3 regions of the Actinoplanes sp. SE50/110 genome follow, and region 1 is predicted to be linked to each of the others. Evidence: predicted binding sites of a transcription regulator. Region 1 holds the regulator's gene; each other region holds the start of a gene.

Region 1 (2,243 bases):
CCGCCTGCGGGAGGGCATCACGCTGGCGAAGGTCGACGCGAAGGCCGCGAAACAGGCGCTGGACGACGGCCTGCTCGATCCGGAGGCCTACGCCGCGGGCCGGTTGGTGCTCACCCTGAACGGGCGGCTGCTGGCCGATGCGGTGATCCGGGACGTCATTCCCTGATGAACCGCGCGGTGGCCGGGTAGTCGTACGGCTCGCCACCCAGGGCCCGGGTGCCGGCGATCAGGCCGAAGATGACCGCCACGGCCGCCGCGACCGGCACGATGACGGTGCCCACCGCGAGCCACCGGGTCGCCCAGCCGACCAGCGCGACGATCGTCCAGAGGATCTGGAAGTTCAGCGCCTGGACCGCCGCGGCCCGCACCGTCGGACTCCGGCCACCCTGGTTGAGCAGGGCGAGCAGCGGCGCCACCCAGCCCGCCACGCCGCCCAGGAGGGCACCCGCGGCACCGCCGACGTGTGCCGTCATCACCCAGTTCCGCTCCAGGCTGTAGCCGGGTCGCGGCTGTCGGCCGTACTGTTTCGGTTCCGCCATGACTGTCACGGTAGGTCCGCCGCCGTAAATACCGGAAGCGGTCCGTCCTTTCGATCATCGCGCTGCAGCCAGCGGCGACGTAGACTGGCACTCTGTCCGCGGGAGTGCCAGAGGGGGAGGGGTCATATGAGTCTGGATGACCGCAAGCTCGAGGTGTTGCGGGCAATCGTCGAGGACTACGTCAAGACTCGCGAGCCGGTCGGCAGCAAAGCGCTGGTCGAGCGGCATCAGCTGGGCGTCTCGTCGGCCACGGTGCGCAACGACATGGCCGTGCTGGAGGAGGAGGGCTACATCCGGCAGCCGCACACCAGTGCCGGCCGGGTCCCCACCGACGCCGGCTACCGGCTGTTCGTCGACCGCCTCACCCGGATCAAGCCGCTCAGCCCGGCCGAGCGCCGCGCGATCGAGCGCTTCATGGTCGGTGCCGTCGACCTCGACGATGTGGTGCACCGCACCGTCCGGCTGCTCGCCACGCTGACCCGCCAGGTCGCGGTCGTGCAGTATCCGAGCCTGTCCCGCTCCTCGGTGCGGCACCTGGAGCTGGTGCCGATCTCCACCACCCGGCTGATGCTCGTCATGATCACCGACACCGGCCGGGTCGAGCAGCGCCTCGTCGAGATGCCCGCCCCGGTTCCGGAAGGCGACGTGTGGGACCTGCGCCGCCGGGTCAACGAGAAACTCGCCGGTCAGCGCCTCGCCGACACCCCGCCCCTGGTGCAGAAACTCGTCGAGGAGTGCGCTCCGGAGCGCCGCGGTGACATGGCCTGCCTGGCCACCGTGCTGCTGGAGACTCTGGTCGACCGGAGTGAGGAGCGCCTCGCACTCGCCGGGACGGCCAACCTGACCCGCGGCGGTGTGCTGGACTTTCAGGGCACGCTGCGCCCCGTTCTCGAAGCGCTGGAGGAGGAGGTCATCCTGCTCAAGCTGATCGGGGATCTGGAGCCCAGCACCACCCGGGTCCGGATCGGCGACGAGAACGAGATCGACAACCTCCGGTCGGCGTCCGTGGTCAGCACCGGTTACGGACCGGGTGCCACGATCGTTGGTGGGCTCGGCGTGCTGGGGCCGACCCGGATGGACTACCCCGGCACCATCGCTACTGTTCGTGCAGTGGCACGCTACGTTGGCGACCTGTTGGCACAGAATTGACGGATCCGCGCAGACATTGAGGACTCCAAACCCCGTGGCCAAGGACTACTACGGAATTCTCGGCGTGAGCCGGGAAGCCACCGACGACGAGATCAAGCGCGCCTACCGCAAACTGGCTCGGCAATACCATCCGGACGTCAACCCCGATCCGGAGGCACACGAGAAGTTCAAGGACATCAACGCGGCCTACGAGGTCCTGTCCGACGACCAGAAGCGGCAGATCGTCGATCTCGGCGGTGACCCGCTCGCACCCGGCGGCGGCATGCCCGGCGGCGGACCCGGCGGCGCCGGCCCGTTCGTCGGCTTCCAGGACATCATGGACGCGTTCTTCGGCACCGCGGCCGGCGGCGGCAGCCGCGGCCCGCGCCCGCGGACCCGTCCCGGCGCCGACGCGATCCTCCGCCTCGAACTCGACCTGGTCGAGACCGCCTTCGGCGTCGAGGCCCCGATCACCGTCGACACCGCGGTGCTCTGCACCCAGTGCTCCGGCGCCGGCACCGCCCCCGGCACCCACCTGGCCACCTGCGAGGTGTGCGGCGGCCGCGGTGAGGTCCA
Region 2 (2,243 bases), 1.9 Mb from region 1:
CCTCGTCGCCGACCAGGTCCAGCTTGTCGAACGCGGTCTTGCCGGCCTGCACCAGGGCGACGCCACCACCGGGCACGATGCCCTCCTCGACGGCCGCCTTCGCGTTGCGAACAGCGTCCTCGATGCGGTGCTTGCGCTCCTTGAGCTCGACCTCGGTGGCCGCGCCGACCTTGATCACCGCAACGCCGCCGGCCAGCTTGGCCAGCCGCTCCTGCAGCTTCTCCCGGTCGTAGTCGGAGTCGGACCGCTCGATCTCGGCGCGGATCTGGTTGACCCGGCCCTGGATCTGCTCGCCGTTGCCGGCGCCGTCGACGACGGTGGTCTCGTCCTTGGTGATGACGACCTTGCGGGCCTGGCCCAGCAGGGACAGGTCGGCGGCGTCCAGCTTGAGGCCGACCTCCTCGCTGATGACGGCGCCACCGGTGAGGATGGCGATGTCCTCCAGCATGGCCTTGCGGCGGTCACCGAAGCCGGGGGCCTTGACGGCGACCGACTTGAAGGTGCCACGGACCTTGTTGACGACCAGGGTGGCCAGGGCCTCGCCCTCGACGTCCTCGGCGATGATCACCAGCGGCTTGCCGGACTGCATGACCTTCTCGAGGATCGGCAGCAGGTCCTTGACGTTGGAGATCTTGCTGTTCGCGATCAGGATGTACGGGTCGTCGAAGACGGCCTCCATCCGCTCGGCGTCGGTCATGAAGTACGCCGAGATGTAGCCCTTGTCGAAGCGCATACCCTCGGTGAGCTCCAGCTCCAGCCCGAAGGTGTTGCTCTCCTCGACGGTGATGACGCCTTCCTTGCCGACCTTGTCCATGGCCTCGGCGATGATCTCGCCGACCGTGGAGTCACCGGCGGAGATGGAGGCGGTGGAGGCGATCTGCTCCTTGGTCTCCACATCCTTGGCGAGCTGCTGGAGGCCCTCGGAGACGCTGGCCACCGCGGCCTCGATGCCCCGCTTCAGGGCCATCGGGTTCGCGCCGGCGGCGACGTTGCGCAGGCCCTCGCGGACCAGCGCCTGAGCGAGGACGGTCGCCGTCGTCGTGCCGTCACCGGCGACGTCGTCGGTCTTCTTGGCGACCTCCTTGACCAGCTCGGCGCCGATCTTCTCGAAGGTGTCCTCGAGCTCGATCTCCTTGGCGATGGATACACCATCGTTGGTGATCGTGGGGGCGCCCCACTTCTTCTCGAGAACGACGTTGCGGCCCTTCGGGCCGAGGGTCACCTTGACCGCGTCGGCGAGCTGGTTCATGCCCCGCTCGAGGCCCCGGCGAGCCTCCTCGTCGAATGCGATGATCTTGGCCATACGGCGTTGTCCTCCTGGACATTCGCGGGTGAGGGCCGGTCTGACCCGCTCCCGCACACTCTTTGAGGAAGTCTGTGGACGTCACCACCTGGCGATGTGACGTCCTCAGGCCGAGCCGGATAGCCCGCGACGACCGGTTTCGTGTCGCGGCGCCGATGGCGGCGTCGCGACCGGAACCCCACCGTCCCGACCTGCTGGCACTCACACCTCGTGAGTGCCAATCACTTGTTTAGCACTCCCGGGTACCGAGTGCAAGAAACCCCATCTTCCCGCGAAACCCCGGTGCCCGGCCCGCAAACCGACTAAAGATCTTCAACCGCAGGTGGGAGGGTCCCGTTTGCGGCAACATGCTTGCCGCAACCCGCCGTGGCGAGTACTGAGGACGCATGGAGAGTTGGATGGTGCGCCGGATCACCGCCCGTGACGCCGGGCGGATGCGCGCCCTGCGGCTGGAGATGCTGGCCGACAGTCCGCTCGCCTTCCTGGAGACCCTCGCCCAGGCCGCCGCCCGCTCGCACGAGGGTTACCGGCGGCGGCTGGACATGGCCGCCGACGGGCCGGAGCTCGCCCAGTTCGTCACCGATCCGGGCGACGGGCCGCTGCTCGGGCACGCCGGCGGCACCGCGATCCCGGACGATCCGCTGGTCACCGTCGTCTTCTCGGTCTACCTGACGCCGGCCGCCCGGGGCGGCAAGATGCTGGCCAGCCTGATCGAGGCGATCGCCGACTGGTCCACCGCGGCCGGGCGGCACGAGCTGATGCTCGAGGTGGTGACCGGCAACGACCGGGCCGTCCGGGCCTACGAGAAACTCGGCTTCCAGGACACCGGGGTGCGGCTGCCGCACCCGACCGTGCCGGTGCTCACCGAGCTCCAGATGAGACGGCGGCTCTGATGGCCGGCCGGTGGCATGTCGCCCGGACGCTGCTGACCGCGGTGAAC
Region 3 (2,243 bases), 2.1 Mb from region 1:
CCGAGCAGGACCGGACCGAGCACGACCACCAGGAAGGCGCTGGTGAGCCGGCCACGTAATGTCACACATCCTCCCGGGAGTGGCCCTCTTTGGAGCGATGCTGACATAGTGTGCGCCGTTTGCCGGTTTCCAAAAGGGGGTGTTGCATGTCGGATTTAGCCGGTCCTGCGGAAAAATCACCCTTTGACAAGATCACTCTGCGCACACAACTACTCACCGCACGTCGATCACGATCGGCCGCCGACCGAGCCGTCGCCGCCACCCAACTTCACGATCACATTCTTGCCCTGGTACGGCGCGCCACCCCCCGAACCATCGCCGCGTATGTCCCGTCGGGCCCGGAGCCCGGCGGCCCCACCCTGCCCGACCTGCTGCGGGCCGCCCTCCCGCCCGGCGGCCGCCTGCTCCTGCCCGTCCTGCTGCCCGACAACGATCTCGACTGGGCGGAGTACACCGGCTCCCTAACCCCCGCCTCGCGCGGCCTGCACGAGCCCACCGGCCCACGCCTGGGCGTCACCGCGCTCACCTCGGCCGACCTCATCCTCGTTCCGGCCCTCGCCGTGGGCCGCGACGGCATTCGCATGGGTCGCGGGGGTGGCTCCTACGACCGCGCGCTGTCCCGCCTGCCCTCCCCGGGCCCGCTGGTGGTGGCTCTGCTCCACGACGGCGAAATCCTCGACCGGGTCCCGTCCGAGCCCCACGACCGCCCGGTCCACGGCGTGCTCACCCCGTCCGCCGGCTTCATCGCCTGCCCGGCCTGAGAGGTCCGGGCCGCTGGCGCCCGCCGCTGAGCGGGGCGTCCGAGCCGTCGGGTCGCCTACTTCGTCACATCCGGCGGCGCGCCGGGCCTCAGACCCGGCCCGGAGTGGACGAATTGACCTCCGATGCCGCAACATTGGCACTCGGAGTTGGCGAGTGCCAGCAGCCGACAGATCCGGAGGAGCCGTGCCTACCTACCAGTACGCCTGCACCGAGTGCGGTGAGCAGCTCGAAGCCGTTCAGTCGTTCTCCGACCCGGCGCTGACCGAATGCCCGAACTGCCACGGCAAGCTCCGTAAGGTGTTCAACTCGGTCGGCATCGTCTTCAAGGGCTCCGGCTTCTACCGCAACGACTCCCGGTCGGGCAGCGTCAGCGCCGAGAAGTCGGGCGGCTCCGGCGACACCGCGAAGGACACCTCCACCAAGTCGGAGAGCACCTCGACCGCCGCCGCGCCGGCCACCACGACCACGAGCAGCGCCCCGTCGACATCCTCGTCGACCACCAGCTCCTCGTCCGGCGCGAAGGCCGCCGCCGCCTCCTGATCCACCGAACCATCCGAAGGGCGTGCCACCCGGCGCGCCCTTCGCCATGTGCGCCGCCGCCGGTCATCCGCGCGGCCTTCCGAACGCTCTCCAGTTGTCAAGCGACACCGCGTCAGGCCCGCCTCCTCCTGCCGCGGCCCCACACTAAACCGGCCCACCGACATTTCTCCGGTCGTCCACAGTGCGGGGTTGTCCACAGGCCTGGCGGCAGCCGGGCCGGAAATCGCCTAGCGTCGCCCGCCGGAACACCCGCGACCGGTGACGGAGGGCACGACGATGGGCAGATCCCGGGAACGTCTGGATCCGGTGCGCTGGCGTGCGCCGGGCCGTGGCTCCCTGCTGCGACTCACCGTGATCACCGCATTGCTCGCCACGGCAGCGGCAGCGGTCCTGGTCTGGTCGCGTTCCCCGGGGACGTCCTGCACGACCGCGGGCCCGGCACCGGCGAAACGATCGAGCAGCCCCCGAGCTCCGGTCCGCCCCTCCGCCTCCCCGGCCCCGCAAGGCAGGCCACCGATCCCGGACGGCACCGTCGGCGTACCGGTGCGACTGGCCGACCCGACCGCCCTGGCCCTGGTTCACCCCGGCAACCGGGTCGACCTCATCCGCCTGGGTGACCGGGCGGACGGCACCCCGATCGCCAGCGCCGCCTTGGTCCTCGACGTGACCGGCGCCGATGACCCGGCAAGCGGCGGTCTCCTGCTGGCGCTCGGCCCGGCTCAGGCGCAGCGGGCGCTCACTCCACCGGGCAGCGGCTTCGCCATCCTGATCCGGCCCGGCTGACCGCCGCCGTCGAAGGACCGGCTCAGCGCCACCGTCGAAGGACCGGCTCAGCGCCACCGTCGAAGGACCGGCTCAGCGCCACCGTCGAAGGACCGGCTCAGCGCCACCGCGGAGGAATCCGGACAGCCGGATCCGCACCTCCCCGGCGGTCGCCGGGG

The links. Region 1 encodes HrcA, which represses chaperone genes, less so after heat shock. Its sites were predicted from a motif close to GGTTNGCACNCTCNNNNNGAGNGTGCNAACC; they were not measured.
Region 2: a site for HrcA is predicted at 1,496-1,526, ahead of groL (chaperonin GroEL). Genes of this name have one in related genera too.
Region 3: a site for HrcA is predicted at 894-924, ahead of ACSP50_RS38540 (FmdB family zinc ribbon protein). Genes of this name have one in related genera too.

Annotation. Positions count from the first base shown of each region.
Region 1 covers NZ_LT827010.1:1,468,321-1,470,563, forward strand. The annotation lists gene hemW (radical SAM family heme chaperone HemW) at 1-166, shown strand, start outside; gene ACSP50_RS06580 (DUF4870 domain-containing protein) at 156-539, opposite strand; gene hrcA (heat-inducible transcriptional repressor HrcA) at 666-1,688, shown strand; gene dnaJ (molecular chaperone DnaJ) at 1,723-2,243, shown strand, end outside.
Region 2 covers NZ_LT827010.1:8,790,774-8,793,016, forward strand. The annotation lists gene groL (chaperonin GroEL) at 1-1,303, opposite strand, end outside; gene ACSP50_RS39400 (GNAT family N-acetyltransferase) at 1,690-2,196, shown strand; gene ACSP50_RS39405 (hypothetical protein) at 2,196-2,243, shown strand, end outside.
Region 3 covers NZ_LT827010.1:8,630,444-8,632,686, forward strand. The annotation lists gene ACSP50_RS38530 (diguanylate cyclase) at 1-65, opposite strand, end outside; gene ACSP50_RS38535 (5-formyltetrahydrofolate cyclo-ligase) at 147-761, shown strand; gene ACSP50_RS38540 (FmdB family zinc ribbon protein) at 946-1,302, shown strand; gene ACSP50_RS38545 (hypothetical protein) at 1,579-2,085, shown strand.